One region of the Pseudooceanicola profundus genome, then DNA from elsewhere that is predicted to be linked to it. Evidence: riboswitches for the same ligand, from Rfam matches in the RefSeq annotation. Region 1 holds a riboswitch; each other region holds the start of a gene.
The links. A riboswitch is a leader RNA that binds a small molecule or an ion and turns the genes downstream of it on or off. The one in region 1 is predicted to bind cobalamin.
Positions count from the first base shown of each region.

Region 2: another riboswitch for cobalamin. It lies ahead of ACX9MO_RS05715 (TonB-dependent receptor plug domain-containing protein); the one in region 1 lies ahead of ACX9MO_RS06340 (hypothetical protein).
Region 3: another riboswitch for cobalamin. It lies ahead of nrdH (glutaredoxin-like protein NrdH); the one in region 1 lies ahead of ACX9MO_RS06340 (hypothetical protein).

Region 1 covers NZ_CM142898.1:1,379,798-1,385,011, forward strand. Annotated here, with positions in the region: gene ACX9MO_RS06330 (VOC family protein) at 1-613, shown strand, start outside; gene ACX9MO_RS06335 (serine hydrolase domain-containing protein) at 860-1,927, shown strand; cobalamin riboswitch at 2,074-2,273, shown strand; gene ACX9MO_RS06340 (hypothetical protein) at 2,394-2,696, shown strand; gene ACX9MO_RS06345 (homocysteine S-methyltransferase family protein) at 2,941-4,002, shown strand; gene metH (methionine synthase) at 3,995-5,214, shown strand, end outside.
Region 2 covers NZ_CM142898.1:1,247,891-1,253,104, forward strand. Annotated here, with positions in the region: gene ACX9MO_RS05705 (amino acid ABC transporter ATP-binding/permease protein) at 1-848, opposite strand, end outside; gene cydD (thiol reductant ABC exporter subunit CydD) at 845-2,494, opposite strand; cobalamin riboswitch at 2,704-2,916, shown strand; gene ACX9MO_RS05715 (TonB-dependent receptor plug domain-containing protein) at 3,058-4,935, shown strand; gene ACX9MO_RS05720 (ABC transporter substrate-binding protein) at 4,987-5,214, shown strand, end outside.
Region 3 covers NZ_CM142898.1:3,886,165-3,891,378, reverse strand. Annotated here, with positions in the region: gene nrdE (class 1b ribonucleoside-diphosphate reductase subunit alpha) at 1-1,750, opposite strand, end outside; gene nrdI (class Ib ribonucleoside-diphosphate reductase assembly flavoprotein NrdI) at 1,819-2,235, opposite strand; gene nrdH (glutaredoxin-like protein NrdH) at 2,254-2,475, opposite strand; cobalamin riboswitch at 2,584-2,778, opposite strand; gene tsf (translation elongation factor Ts) at 3,308-4,183, opposite strand; gene rpsB (30S ribosomal protein S2) at 4,262-5,029, opposite strand.

The sequences.
Region 1 (5,214 bases):
CGAGGGGCTCTCCCTCGCCGGGCCTCGGGCGGCGGGCCTGTTTCACACCGCCTTCCTGCTGCCGACGCGCCGGGACCTCGCCATGTGGATCGCCATGGCGATCGACCAGCGGGTGCCCGTCACCGGCACCGCAGATCACCGGGTGAGCGAGGCGATCTACCTGACCGACCCGGAAGGCAACGGGGTCGAGATCTATGCCGACCGGCCGCAGGACAGCTGGCAATGGGTCGACGGGCAGGTGCAGATGGGCACCTTCGCCATGGACGTGGACGGCATCATGGGCACGCTGGGCCTGCTCCCGCCCAGCTGGCGCGGCGCGCCCGCCGGCACCCGCGTCGGCCATGTCCACATGAAGGTCGGCAACGCGCGTCAGGCCGGGCGCTGGTGGCGCGAGACGCTGGGCTTCGACGCCGTGAACGCCCGGGACGATGCGGTCTTCCTCTCAACCGGGGGCTATCACCACCATGTCGCGGTGAACGAGTGGATGAGCGCCGGCGCCGGGCGACGCTCGGACCGGGAAACCGGGCTCGACAGCGTGGACCTGCTGCGCCGGACCCCCGGCGAGACGCGCCGCTACGAGGACGACTGGGGTACGACGATCACCCTGACCTGAGCCTGACCCTCGGGCGATCCCCACGTGATCCTCGCGTGATCCCGGGGGGCGTGGCGCCGGCCGCCACGCCCCTGCCCGGCCTGCGGGCCCCTCTCCGGTCCCGTCGCGGGATCGGAGGACGCCGAAATATCGGTCGAATATCATGACCTGCGGCAGGGCCATGCGCTGCCCGGGCCGCCGCCCCTTGCGGTTGCGGGGCGCAGGCGTCAAGCCGGTGATGTCACTGACACTGTAAAGGAAAACAGCATGACCTCCGGTTTCGATCCCGATCTCCTCGCCCAGGCGGTCACCCTCGCGCAGGAGAGCGAGTCCCCCTGGCCGCGGTCGATGTACTACGACGACGGCAGCTATGTCGGGAACGTCGAGTGGAACGAGACCGGCCCCTGGACCGAGATCGTCGGCCCGGTGAAACCCCGCGGCGGCCCGGCCGGGCTGATCCTGCGCGGCGGCGAGGAAATCGCCCGCTGGGGCGATGTGGAGCGGGCCGACATGACCTTCTCGATCGCCAAGAGCTACCTCTCGACCCTCGCGGGCGTGGCCCATGGTGACGGCCTGCTGCCGGATCTGGACGAGCCGGTCTGCACCCGCGTGCCCGGCCCGGCCTTCGAGGGCCCGCACAATGGCCAGATCACCTGGCGCCACCTCCTGAACATGAACAGCGAGTGGAGCGGTGAACTCTTCGGCAAGGCCGACCAGGTGGATCACTACCGCCAGATCGGCGTCGGCGCCGACAACAGCCGCAAGGGCGAGATGCGCGAGATGAAGACGCCCGGCACCTTCTACGAATACAACGACGTCCGCGTGAACGCCCTGTCCTTCGCGCTGATGTCGCTGTTCCGCCGCCCGCTGCCCGAGGTCCTGCGCGAGCGGATCATGGACCCGATCGGCGCCTCGCCGGACTGGCGGTGGGAAGGCTACGAAACCTCCTGGGTCGAGATCGACGGCCGCCGCATGCAGTCGGTGCCCGGCGGCGGGCACTGGGGCGGGGGGCTGTTCATCTCGGCCTCCGACCATGCGCGCTTCGGCCAGCTGATCCTGCGGGACGGCGTCCACGCGGGCCAGCGCCTGCTGCCCGAGGGCTGGATGGCGCAGGCGGTGACCCCCTCGCCCACGCTGGCGAACTATGGCTTCCTGTGGTGGCTGAACAAGGGGCCGGCGGCCAATCCCGCCCTGCCCTCCAGCGCCTTCGCCGCGCAGGGGGCAGGCACGCACCAGATCTGGATCGACCCGGATCACGACGTGGTCGTGGTGCTTCGCTGGGTGGCCGGCGACCGCGCCCAGAAGGTGCTGGAGGCCATCGTCCGCGCGCTCTGAGCCGGACAGGACCTGTCGAGGGGTGCGGGGACCTGCGCGGCTGAGAGCCCCGCCCCGCTTCCCTCGCCCCGCTCCCATCGCCTCCGCCCGCCGCGCCCCTTGCAGCCACCCGGGCGTTGCGGCTGGACACAGGCCCCGGGCCATGCCACCTTCACGCCCGATGGTGCCGCATCCTCCGGGTGCGGCTGAAAAGGGAACACGGTACGGGCTCTGCCCAACTCCGTGACTGCCCCCGCAACTGTAGGCGGAGAGCGGTTCCGATTAACGCCACTGGACCAGGGTCCGGGAAGGTTCGGAACAGCATCGACCCGCAAGTCAGGAGACCTGCCATCTCCGGCGCGGTTCCCGCGCTGCAGTCACCTTGATCCTGGCGGGGAGCCGGGGGCGCGGAGGCAAGACATGGACTTCTCTTCTGCCGGTCCCAGGCCACTCGCCCCTGTCCCGCTGTCGCAGCGCGGAGGGCGCCATGCTTCTGGAACGCACACTCACCACACTTCAATCCCGGGCCGAAAGCCCCGAGCGCGCCCGTGAACTGGGTCGGCTCGGGTTCCTGCAGTGGATGATGCTGCTCAGACCCGAGGCGAGCTATCTCGAGGAGGCGCGGCGCGCCCTGACCCTGGCCGCCCCCTTCGAGGGCACCGATCCGGCCATCGCGGTCTTTACGCGGCTGGTGCGCGAGTCCCTGTCGCGCCGCGCCCAGCCGGTCGAGGTGCCCCTGCCGCTGCCAAGACGCCGGGGCGGGGCCCGCGCCCGGAGGGCGCTGATGTAAAGCCGGGGCCCGGAGGGCGCTGATGTAAAACCGGGGCCCGAAGGGCGCCGATGTAATACCGGGGCACTGAGGGCGCTGAAGCAATACCGGGCCATGGAGGCGCCCATTCAGCCCCCAGGCAGAGGGCACTGACGTGACACCCTCCCCGCGAATGTGAGCGAACCTCATATCCGTTACGAAAATTATGAGTTAGGCACTCGGTGCAAATCTGTCCTATCGAGGCGACTTGAAAGGCAGATTCGACATGATCAACTTCTCGCTCCCCCCCACGGACAGCTTCAAGGCGCTCCAGGCCGCCGCGCGCGAGCGCATCCTCCTCCTCGACGGCGCCATGGGCACGATGATCCAGACGCTGAACATGACCGAGGAGGATTTCACGGCACAGGGCCATATCCATGGCCCCGGCTGCCGGCATCACCACTCGGATCACCCGCAGAAGGGCAACAACGACCTGCTGGTGCTGACCCAGCCGCAGGCGGTCGAGGACATCCAGCTGAAATTCGCCCTCGCGGGCGCGGACATCCTCGAGACCAACACCTTCTCCTCCACCACCATCGCGCAGGCCGATTACGGGCTGGAAGGCGCGGTGCATGACCTCAACGTCGCGGGGGCGCAGGTGGCGCGCCGCGCCGCCGACCGTGCGCAGGCCGCCGACGGCAAGCCGCGCTACGTCGCCGGGGCCGTCGGGCCGACGAACCGGACCGCCTCGATCAGCCCGGACGTGAACGATCCCGGTTACCGCGCGGTGACCTTCGATGACCTGCGCACCGCCTACGGACAGCAGATCGACGGGCTGATCGAGGGCGGGTCGGACCTGATCCTGATCGAGACGATCTTTGACACGCTGAACGCCAAGGCGGCGATCTTCGCGGCGCTGGAAAGCTTCGCCAAGGTGGGCAAGCGCCTGCCGATCATGATCTCGGGCACGATCACCGATGCCTCGGGGCGGACCCTTTCGGGGCAGACCCCCACGGCGTTCTGGCATTCCGTGCGCCACGCGCGGCCCTTCACCGTGGGGCTGAACTGCGCCCTTGGCGCCGATGCGATGCGCCCCCACCTGACGGAACTCTCCGGCGTGGCCGACACGCTGATCTGTGCCTATCCCAACGCGGGCCTGCCCAATGCCTTCGGCCAGTACGACGAGACGCCGGACCAGACCGCGGCACTGGTCGAGGTCTTTGCCAAGGAAGGCCTGATCAACGTGGCAGGCGGCTGCTGCGGCACCACGCCCGAGCATATCGCGGCCATCGCGGACCATGTCGCGGGCTATGCCCCGCGCAAGATCAAGGAGCTGGCCGATGCGTGAACCGCTGCTGCGCCTCTCGGGGCTCGAGCCCTTCGTCCTGACCAGAGACATCCCCTTCGTGAACGTGGGCGAGCGGACGAACGTCACCGGCTCGGCCAAGTTCCGCAAGCTGATCACCAACCGCGACTATGCCACCGCGCTCGACGTGGCGCGCGATCAGGTCGAGAACGGGGCCCAGATCATCGACGTCAACATGGACGAAGGCCTGATCGACTCGAAACAGGCGATGATCGATTTCCTGAACCTCGTCGCCGCCGAGCCCGACATCGCCCGCGTGCCCGTCATGATCGACAGCTCCAAGTGGGAGGTGATCGAGGCCGGTCTGAAATGCGTGCAGGGCAAGCCGGTGGTGAACTCCATCTCGCTGAAGGAAGGCGAGGAGAACTTCATCGAACAGGCCTCGCTCTGCCTCGCCTACGGGGCGGCCGTCGTGGTCATGGCCTTCGACGAGAGCGGTCAGGCCGACAGCTACGAGCGCAAGATCGAGATCTGCGAACGGGCCTACAAGGTGCTGACCGAGAAGGTCGGCTTCCCGCCCGAGGACATCATCTTCGATCCCAACGTCTTTGCCGTGGCGACCGGCATCGAGGAGCACGACAACTACGGCGTCGACTTCATCCGCGCGACGGAATGGATCCGCAAGTACCTGCCCCACTGCCACGTGTCCGGCGGGGTCTCGAACCTGTCGTTCTCCTTCCGCGGCAACGAGCCGGTGCGCGAGGCGATGCACGCGGTCTTCCTCTATCATGCCATCAAGGTCGGCATGGACATGGGGATCGTGAACGCCGGGCAGCTGGCAGTCTATGACCAGATCGACCCGGAGCTGCGCGAGGCCTGCGAGGACGTGGTGCTGAACCGTACGCCCGCGAACGGCGGCAACGCGACCGAGAACCTGCTGGACGTGGCCGAGAGATACCGCGGACAGGGCGGCGCCAAGGGCCGCGAGAAGGACCTGACGTGGCGCGAATGGCCGGTCGAGAAGCGTCTGGAACATGCCCTTGTGAACGGCATCACCGAATACGTCGACGAGGACACCGAAGCCGCCCGGCTGGCCGCCGAGAAGCCGCTCGACGTGATCGAGGGCCCGCTGATGGCGGGCATGAACGTGGTCGGTGACCTCTTCGGCGCGGGCAAGATGTTCCTGCCGCAGGTGGTGAAATCCGCCCGCGTGATGAAACAGGCCGTCGCCGTCCTGCTGCCCTACATGGAGGC
Region 2 (5,214 bases), 130 kb from region 1:
GCCGCCGCGGGCTGCGCCGCGCCGCTCTGCACCGCGCGCAGCGCCAGCAGCATCACGGCGGTGGTGACCAGCGCCACCAGCGTGGCCAGCGCCAGACCCGCCCGCGCATCGAGCCGGTCGAGAAGGTCATGGGCCGCCCGCGCCTCGGTCTCGGCCCCGGTGAGGGCGGCCCGCGCCGCGGGCATCCGGCCTTGCAGGATCAGGTCGCGCTGCCCGCGGAAGAGGCCGATCGCCGCGCGGCGCATCTCCTGCCCGGCCGCCTCGGCCCGCGAGGACGGGCCGAAGCCGCGACGCCCCACGCGATAGAGGATCACCCCCGCCCCGCCGAGGTAGCCCGCCGTCACCGTCAGCGCGACAGGCAGCGTCACCAGCCAACAGAGCATCAGGAAGGCGAAGCAATGGGTCAGCAGCGCCGAGGCGATCGGCAACGCGAGCCGCAGCGCCACCCCGTCGAGCGCATCCACATCCGCCGTGATCCGCGTCAGCGCCACGCCGCCGCGCAGCTGGCGCAGCTCGGCCAGCGGACGGGCGGAGAGGCGTTTGAGCAGGTCGAGCCGCAGCACCGCCAGCGCCGAAAGCGTCGCATCATGGGTCAGCAGCCGCTCGGCGTAGCGTGCGGCGGCGCGGCCAAGCGCCAGCATCCGCACCCCCGCCGAAGGACGGAAGACATCGAAGGCGATGCCGATGCCCGCGAGCCCCGCCATGCCCGTCGCGGTGATGAACCAGCCCGACAGCCCCAGCAGCGCGGCCCCCATGATCAGCACCACGACCGACAGGATCGCCCCGCGCCACATGCCCCAGGGCCGCGCGGACCAGAGCAGGCGCAACACGCGCCACAGCTGTCTCATGCCGCATCCTCCCCGATCCGCAGCACCCGGTCGGCGCGGTGCATCAGCTCCGGGTCATGGGTCGCCACCAGCAGCGCCGCCCCCTGCCCCTTCAGCGCGGCAAGCGCGTCGATCACCTGCCGCGCCGTGGCGTGGTCGAGGTCGGCGGTGGGCTCGTCCGCGAGGATCACCTCGGCCCCGGCAAGGAAGGCGCGCGCCAGCAACAGACGCCGCGCCTCGCCGCCCGAAACGCCTGCGCCGGTCTCGCCCAGCCGTGTCTCCAGCCCCTCGGGCAGGGCCGCCACGACGTGATCGGCCCGCGCCGCCTGCAGCGCCGCCGCCATGTCGCCGCCCCGCCCATGCGGGTCGAGGATCTCGTGCAGCGGCGCATCGGGCATCCGGACGGCCTGCGGGATATAGGCGATCCGGGCACGCCAGCCATCGGCGGTGAGCCGGTCGAGCGCCTGTCCCGCCACCGTGATATCTCCTTCCCCGGCCCGCAGCAGCCCCGCCGCAAGGTCGAGCGCCGTGGATTTGCCCGCCCCGCTGGGGCCCGCCAGAACGACCATCTCGCCCGGCTCCAGCGTGATCTCGGGCAGCACCAGCCGGCGCGTCCCGCGCTGCACGACGACACCGTGCATGGCAAGCGTGGCGGGCCCGGGGATCGGCGCGGCCAGGCCGCCGGTGCCGAGGATCGGATCGGCGGGCCGGGCGGCCAGCGCCTCCAGTTCATCGGCGACGGACTGGGCCGCGGCCCGGTCATGCCACGCGGCGGCAAGGTCGCGCAGCGGCTGGAAATACTCGGGCGCCATGAGCAGCAGGAAGAGCCCCTGCCCTAGCGTGAGCGGCGTGGCATAGGCGCCGAAGGGGATCTCCCCCAGCAGTGAGAAGCCGACATAGACCGCCACCATCGCCACGCCGAGTGCGGCGAAGAGCTCCAGCACGGTGGAGGAGAGGAAGGCCACCCGCAGCACCGCCATCGTGCGCGTCTTCAGCGCCTCGGCCCGGGCCGCGAAGTCCGTACGTGCCCGTTCGGTCGCGTTCAGCAGGCGGATGTCCGGCAGGGCGGCGATATTGTCGATAAGCAGCGCGTTCATGTCGCCGATCTCGGCCATCTGGCGGTCGCTTGCCTCCTTCGCGGCCATGCCGACGAGGGCCATGAAGACCGGGATCAGCGGCCCCGCCACCAGCAGCACGAGCCCCGCCGCCCAGGACACCGGGAAGACGAGGCAGAGGTAGAGCAGCGGCAGTACCATGACGCGCACCATCGCGGTCTGGTAGCGGGTGAGATAGGGCGAGAGCAGCGGCAGCTTCTGCGCCACCATCGCGCCGAGCGCCGCGGAGGAGACGCCGCCCGAGAGCTGCCCCCCCTCGCGGTCGAGCAGCGCCCCGCGCGCCTCGGTGATCACCATGTCCGCGCCGCGGTAGGCCCGGCGGGCGGCCAGGGCCTCCAGCCCGGCCCGGATCAGCGCGGCCGCAAGGAAGAGCGCAGCGGCCCAGAGCCCCGCCACCCAGCGCCCCTCGATCCACGCCGGAATCGCCCAGGCGATCGCGGCCGCCTGCACGGGCCAGAGCAACCCGGCCGCCAGGCCAAGGCCGGAGGCGAGACGCAGATGCCGCGCAGCGGCGGGCGCCACGAGGCGCGTGAGGGCAGAGGTCCGGGACATGGGGGCCGTCCTTTCCCGCAAAGGTCTAATCTGATTGCAGGTTTCGGGAAAGCGGTCTTCCTGCCGCATGGGGCGACGCGCCCCATGTGACCGCCAGACGCAGGGCAGGCGCAAGTAGGGCGTCACGGCGCGGGCGCGGGGGATGCAGGCCCCGGTCTCAGGGCGGGTGACAGGGCTTTCGCTCTTGCACTGCAGGCCCCTCCTGCCCTAGGGTCCCGGCCAGCTTCGGTCCGGGTGTCCCCACGCCCGGTGCAAAAGGGAATGCGGTGCGGGCCTTGGGCCCAATGCCGCAACTGCCCCCGCAACTGTAAGCGGCGAGCGATGCCGGATCATGCCACTGCGGCGCCACAAGGGCGCGGCGGGAAGGCCCGGTAAGGCGATGACCCGCAAGTCAGGAAACCTGTCGAAGCCGTTCACCCTGTTCGGGGCGCGGAGGGCGCCCGGGGCAACGGACCTGTCCGTATGTGGTGACACCGCACCGCTGCCGGGGGGTCACCTGTCCATTTCCGGTTGCTGAACGCAAGCACCTGCCCCGACCAACGGGGCGCCCGGAAGGGACAGAGATGACACTCAAGATGACCACGGCCGTTCTGGCCATCACCGCCGCCACCTCTCCGCTTGCCGCCCGCGCGCAGAGCATGATCGAACTGGACGAGATCATCGTCTCGGGCGGCCTGACCCCGATCGACGCCGCACGCTACGGGCGCTCGGCCACCGTGCTGACCGGCGAGGAGCTGCAAGAGCGCGGCGTGGCCTCGGTGCAGGAGGCCCTGCGCCTCGTACCGGGCGTCAGCGTTTCGGGCAGCGGCGCCAGCTACACGCAGGTCCGCATCCGCGGCGGCGAGTCGAGCCACACCCTGATCCTGATCGACGGCATCGAGGCCGCCGGCGGCGATGGCGAATACATCCTCACCGGGCTCGAGACCGTCAATATCGAGCGGATCGAGGTGCTGCGCGGGCCGCAGTCCGCCTTCTACGGCTCCAATGCCTCGGCCGGTGTGATCAACATCATCACCAAGAAATCCAGCGGCAGCGGCCTGCACTACGGCGGCACCGTCGAGGCCGGCAGCGGCTGGGCCGTATCGGGCTTCGTCACCCACCGGGGCGAAAAGGGTGGCGTTTCGCTGACCTATGCCAAGCGCCACGACGAGGGCTACGACTACTCCGGCTCGAACGGCGAGAAGGACGGCATCACCCGCGAGACCTGGCAGTTCGCCGCGGATTACGAGCTGCTGCCCGGCCTGACCATGGGCGCGACCTTCCGCCATTCCGAAGAGACCTACGACTACGACAGCGAGTCCTGGACGGCGGCCACCGCCGGTGAATACGTCGTGGACGATCCGACCCAGTGGAGCGACCGCGAGGAGCAGACCGCGCAGGTCTGGCTGGAATACGAGAGCCTCGGCGGGCGCATGGTCAACCGGCTGAGCTACGAGCGCACCGACTACGACCAGGGCTACAACGGCTTTGCGCCGACCGAGACCGAAACCGAGGTGCTGAAGTACCGCCTGTCCTACGGCATCGACGGCACCGTGGCGGCGGCGGACCACATGGTCACGCTGATGCTGGAGAACGCGCAGGACAGCTCGACCACCAATTCGCTCTACAACCGCGAGACCAACTCGATCGCGGCGGAGTACCGGGGCAGCTTCGCGCCCGGTCTCGACCTGCAGGTCGGCATTCGGCATGACGACAACGACCAGTTCGGCAACGTGACCACCTGGAACGCGGGCGTCAGCTACACGCTGGCCAGCGGCATCCGGCTTCACGCCTCGGCGGGCAAGGGCTCGGTCAATCCCAGCTACTACGAGCTCTTCGCAAACGACACCTACAGCGGCATCACCTACACCGGGAACACCGACCTGAAGCCGGAGGAGAACACCTCCTTCGACATCGGTGTCGAGGTGCCCTTCGCCGCGGGCCGTGGCACGATCGACGTGACCTATTTCAACGAGACCCTGACCGACGAGATCACCTCGGTCATGGCCGATGCCACGACCTACACCTACATCAACCAGACCGGCGACAGCGACCGGCAGGGTGTGGAACTGGCGGCCCGCTTCGAGGCGACGGAGCAGCTCAGCCTGCGCGCCGCCTATACCTACCTCGACGCCACCAACCCCGATGGCTCGGTCGAGCAGCGCCGCCCCGAGCATACGCTCACCCTCGGCGCGACCTGGACCTCGCTCGACGGGCGCCTGCTGCTGAACGGTGACCTGCGCTATGTCGCGGGCAACTACGACGCGCAGTACTTCGGCAGCTACGCTGTCGAGAAGCTGCCCGACTACACGGTGGTGGACGTCTCGGCGCAATACGCGGTGACCGATACGGTGAAGGTGACGGGCCGGGTGCTGAACCTCTTCGACGAAGACTACTCCGACACCTGGGGCTATGCCTCGCGCGGGCGCACGGCCTATGTCGGCCTGAGCTCGTCCTGGTAAGAGGCGGTGCGGTACGGCCGGAAAGCCCCACGTCCGGGCCGGGGATCAGGGATGCGATCCGCCCGGGCGTTTCTGGCCGCCCTCTGCCTCGGCGTCCCGGCCGCAGCGCAGGCGCAAGACGCCGCGCCGCGCCGGGTCGTCTCTATCAACCTCTGCACCGACCAGCTGGCGATGATGCTGGCCGCGCCGGGGCAGCTGCACTCGGTCTCCATGCTGGCGACCGATCCGCGGTCCTCCGCCATGGTGGAGGAGGCGCAGGCCTACGACATCAACCACGCC
Region 3 (5,214 bases), 1.8 Mb from region 1:
TCGGGTGGATCGAGGAGGTCGAATTGTTGATGTAGCTGATCGAACCGGTCGGCGGCACGGCCTGAAGGTTCCGGTTGAAGAGACCGTCCTTCACCACTGCGTCGCGCAGCGCCGCCCAGTCCTCGCGCGTGGGCACGGCCACGCCGAACTTCTCGAAGAGCGCCTTCACGGTGTCGGTTTCCGGCAGCCAGTCGCGGTCGACGTACTTGTCGAAGAAGGTGCCGTCGGCGTATTTCGACTGTTCGAAGCCCTTGAAGACGGCGCCCCGCTCCTTCGCCAGGTTGTTCGAGGCGCGCAGCGCGTGGAACAGAACGGTGCAGAAGTAGATGTTGGTGAAATCAACGCCTTCGGTGCTGCCGTAGTGGATGCGTTCGCGCGCCAGGAAGCCGTGCAGGTTCATCTGGCCCAGGCCGATGGCGTGGCTTTCGTCGTTGCCGCGACGCACCGAGGGGACGGAGTCGATGGCGGACATTTCCGACACGGCGTTCAGCGCGCGGATCGAGCTTTCGACCGTGCCCGCCAGATCGCCGCCGTCCATCGCCTTGGCGATGTTCATCGAGCCGAGGTTGCAGGAGATATCGGTGCCGAGGTGCTTGTAGCCGAGGTCCTCGTTGAACTCCGACGCCTCGTTCACCTGCAGGATTTCCGAGCACAGGTTCGACATGGTGATGCGGCCCGCGATCGGGTTCGCCTTGTTCACCGTGTCCTCGAACATGATGTAGGGATAGCCGCTCTCGAACTGGATCTCGGCGATCGTCTGGAAGAACTGGCGCGCGTTGATCTTCTTCTTCTTGATCCGCGGGTTGTCGACCATCTCGTGGTACTTCTCGGTCACCGAGATTTCCGAGAACGGGCGGCCATAGACCTTTTGCACGTCATGCGGCGAGAAGAGGTACATGTCCTCGTTCTTCTTCGCCAGCTCGAAGGTGATGTCCGGCACCACGACGCCAAGGGACAGCGTCTTGATGCGGATCTTCTCGTCCGCGTTCTCGCGCTTGGTGTCGAGGAAACGCAGGATGTCCGGGTGGTGGGCGTTCAGGTAGACCGCCCCTGCCCCCTGACGCGCACCCAGCTGGTTCGCGTAGGAGAAGCTGTCTTCCAGCAGTTTCATCACCGGGATCACGCCGGAGGACTGGTTCTCGATCCCCTTGATGGGCGCGCCATGCTCGCGGATGTTGGTCAGCATCAGGGCCACGCCGCCGCCGCGCTTGGACAGCTGCAGCGCCGAGTTGATGCCGCGGCCGATGCTTTCCATGTTGTCTTCGAGACGCAGCAGGAAGCAGGAGATCAGCTCACCGCGCTGCGCCTTGCCAGCGTTCAGGAAGGTGGGCGTGGCGGGCTGGAAACGGCCGCCGATGATCTCTTCCATCAGCTTCATGGCGTCGGCCTCGTTGCCGCGCGCAAGCGCGAGCGAGACCATGACCACGCGGTCCTCGAAGCGTTCGAGGTAGCGTTTGCCGTCGAAGGTCTTCAGCGTGTAGCTGGTGTAGTACTTGAACGCGCCGAGGAAGGTCGGGAAGCGGAACTTCTTGGCAAAGGCCGCGTCCCAGATCTTGCGCAGGAAGGCGCGGTCGTACTGCTTCAGCACGCTGTCCTCGTAGAAGCCTTCCTCCACGAGGTAGTTCAGCTTCTCGTCCAGCGAATGGAAGAAGACGGTGTTCTGGTTGACGTGCTGCAGGAAGTACTGGCGCGCCGCCATGCGATCCGCGTCGAAGCGGATCTTGCCGTTCTCGTCATAGAGATTCAGCATCGCGTTGAGCGCGTGGTAATCCAGCCCCTGCCACTCGGCCGGGACGCCTTTTGCGGGGGCGCTGTCAGTCAGCTCGCGGTCGAGAATTGCGTCTTCCAAAACTTGTCCAATCCTTCTGAGACGCGGGTGACATCTCCGTCGGTTCCCGCCAGTTCGAAACGGTAGAGCACGGGCACCTTGCACTTGGCGGCGATGACGTCGCCGGCCATGGCAAAGGTGGTGCCGAAATTACGGTTGCCCGCGGCGATGACCCCGCGCAGCAGCCCGCGGTTGCGGGCGTCGTTGAGGAAGCGGATCACCTGCTTGTGCACAGCGCCCCGGCCCTGCCCGTCCGCGTAGGTCGGGCAGATCAGGACGAAGGGTGCGTCAGGCGCAGGCAGCGCCGCCTCCGGGTCGGTCGGGATTCTCTGGGCAGGCAGGCCCAACCGGGTCACGAAACGTGCCGTGTTCTCCGACCGGGAGGAAAAGTAGACGAGCCCGCCCATCACGCGATCACACCGGGCTTACGCCAGAGCGGCGATCTTGTCGGGACGGAAGCCGGCCCAGTGGTCGTCACCGGCCATGACCACGGGGGCCTGGCGGTAGCCGAGCTCGGTCACGCGGGCCATTGCGTCGGCGTCCTGGGTCAGGTCGACCAGTTCGAACTCCAGTCCCTTGGCGTCCAGCGCGCGAGTGGTGGCGGTGCATTGCACGCAGGCGGGTTTGGAATAGACGGTGATGGTCATCGGGCAGTCCCTTGCTCTGACATCCTCTGGCGGCGTGAGGGACGGAGAGGCCGACGCGCGCCGCCCGGGGGCGCCGCGGTCCACATCCCCGGACCCTCCGTCCGGTGTGGTTAATCTGCTGTCCTGGCAGGTCTTCTGACTCGCGGCTCCAATCGCACCGGCCCCCCCTTCCCGGCATGACGCCAGTGGATACGGGACTTCGGCTCACCGCTCACAGCTACGGGGGTAGTACCGGAGTTCCACCGGCTTCCCTCTTGCCTCGGGGCGTCACACCCCCAGAGCACCAAGACCCCTGCATATTGTGCCGATTTCAGCAAAGTGTCAATATATGGTGTAGCTTTTGGGGCGTTCCGGCATATGCCCCCAAGACCTTGTTTTCATGGGAAGAGCCGGGAGATGCGGCCGCTTCGGCGGTCCTGCTTTCCCCGTGGTCTGCCCAATATCCCGTCACGCCCCGGATGCCAAGTGCAGAGCCGCCCCTGCAAGGCGGCTTTGCACCATCGACACAGGCGAAACGACACGGCAGGGAGAATCGCTCGGGGCCATCCAGATCCCCCCGCCGGTCGAGCACGCAGCCTTTCGCCCGCCGCCGGGCCGCAAGCGCGCCGTGCGCGTCCACATGGCTGACCGAAGATCATCGAGCCGACTGTCAAAGGGCGAACAGTGGGGGCCAGTGGCCTCCCGGCAAGCGTGATCGGCCCCAAAGCGGCGGCCCCGATCCAATGGCCCCGAACCAATGGCCCCGAACCAATGGCCGGAATCGAAAACGGCGCCGGGGGTACCGGCGCCGTTTCCTGTCTCTGTCCATGGCAGCGCAGGGCTGCCGGAAGGCTCAGCCCTGGACGACTTTCGCCACTTCGGCTGCGAAGTCTTCTTCGACTTTCTCGATGCCTTCGCCGACTTCCATCCGGATGAAGCCGGTGATGGTGGCGCCGGCTTCTTTCGCAGCGGCTTCGACGGTCAGGTCGGGGTTCACGACGAAGGCCTGGCCGACGAGAGTGATCTCGGCGAGGAACTTCTTCATGCGGCCTTCGATCATTTTCTCGATCACGGCTTCGGGCTTGCCCGATTCACGTGCGATGTCGATCTGGACCTGACGCTCTTTCTCGATGACGGCCGGGTCGAGGCTGTCGGAGTTCAGGGCGGCCGGGTTGGCAGCTGCGACGTGCATGGCGACCTGACGGCCGAAGGCTTCGTCGCCGCCGGTCATGGCGACGAGAACGCCGATCTTGCCCATGCCGTCGGTAGCCGCGTTGTGGATGTAGGACACGACGGTCTCGCCTTCGATGGATTCCATCCGGCGCAGGGTCATGTTCTCACCGATGGTCGCGATCTTGTCGGTCAGGATCGCTTCGACGGTCTTGCCGCCGATCTCGGTGGTTTTCAGGGTCTCGACGTCGGCCACGTTCAGGGCGGCATCCGCGAAGCCCTTCACCATGGCCTGGAACTCGGCGTTCTTGCCGACGAAGTCGGTTTCCGAGTTCACTTCGATCGCGACGCCCTTGCCGCCATCGACGGCGACGGCGACGAGGCCCTCAGCCGCGGTGCGGCCGGATTTCTTTGCGGCTTTCGCCAGGCCCTTGGTGCGCAGCCAGTCAACCGCGGCGTCCATGTCGCCATCGGTCTCGGTCAGCGCCTTCTTGGCATCCATCATGCCTGCGCCGGTCATTTCGCGCAGTTCTTTCACCTGTGCAGCAGTGATCGCCATGGTGGCTCTCCTCAAAGTCTGAATACATCCGGCTGCGGTGATGCCCGCAGCCGTTGAAACTTTCGTGACAGGGGCCGATCAGGCCTCTGCTTGTTCCTCGGCGAGGACTTCCTCTTCGGGCGCTTCCAGCTCACCCACGTCGACGCCGGCGGCGCCCAGCTGGGCGGTCATGCCGTCGAGAGCCGCGCGCGAAGCGAGGTCGCAGTAGAGCGAGATGGCGCGGGCCGCGTCATCGTTGCCGGGGATGATGTAGTCGACGCCTTCGGGCGAGCAGTTGGTGTCGACGATGGCGACAACCGGGATGCCCAGCTTCTTGGCTTCGAGGATGGCGAGCGCCTCTTTCTTCACGTCGATGACGAAGAGCAGGTCGGGCACGCCGCCCATTTCGCGGATACCGCCCAGCGAGGCCTGCAGTTTGGCCTGCTCGCGTTCCATGCCGAGACGCTCTTTCTTGGTCAGGCCTTCGGCGCCGCCCTCGAGACGTTCGTCGATTTCCTTCAGGCGGTTGATCGACTGCGAAACGGTTTTCCAGTTGGTGAGCGTGCCGCCCAGCCAACGGTGGTTCATGTAGTACTGAGCGCATTTCTCTGCGGCTTCGGCGATCGGCGCTGCGGCCTGACGCTTGGTGCCGACGAAGAGAACGCGGCCGCCCTTGGCGACGGTTTCACGAACGACGTTCAGGGCCGCGTCCAGCATGGGAACGGTCTGCGTCAGGTCCATGATGTGGATGCCGTTGCGCGCGCCATAGATGAACTCGCCCATGCGGGGGTTCCAACGCTGCGTCTGGTGGCCGAAGTGCACGCCTGCTTCAAGCAGCTGGCGCATGGTGAACTCGGGAAGAGCCATGTCCTATATCCTTTCCGGTTTACGCCTTGGCGGGGGTGTGAACCTTATGGTCAACCGGTGGACGCATGGGGATGTCTCCCCCATGGGCCCGACCCCACCTGCGGGATTGAGTGCGCGCCCTTTAGCCGATCCCCCGCAGGGCCACAACCCCCAACCGGCTTTTATGGGCCCGAACCGGCTTTTCC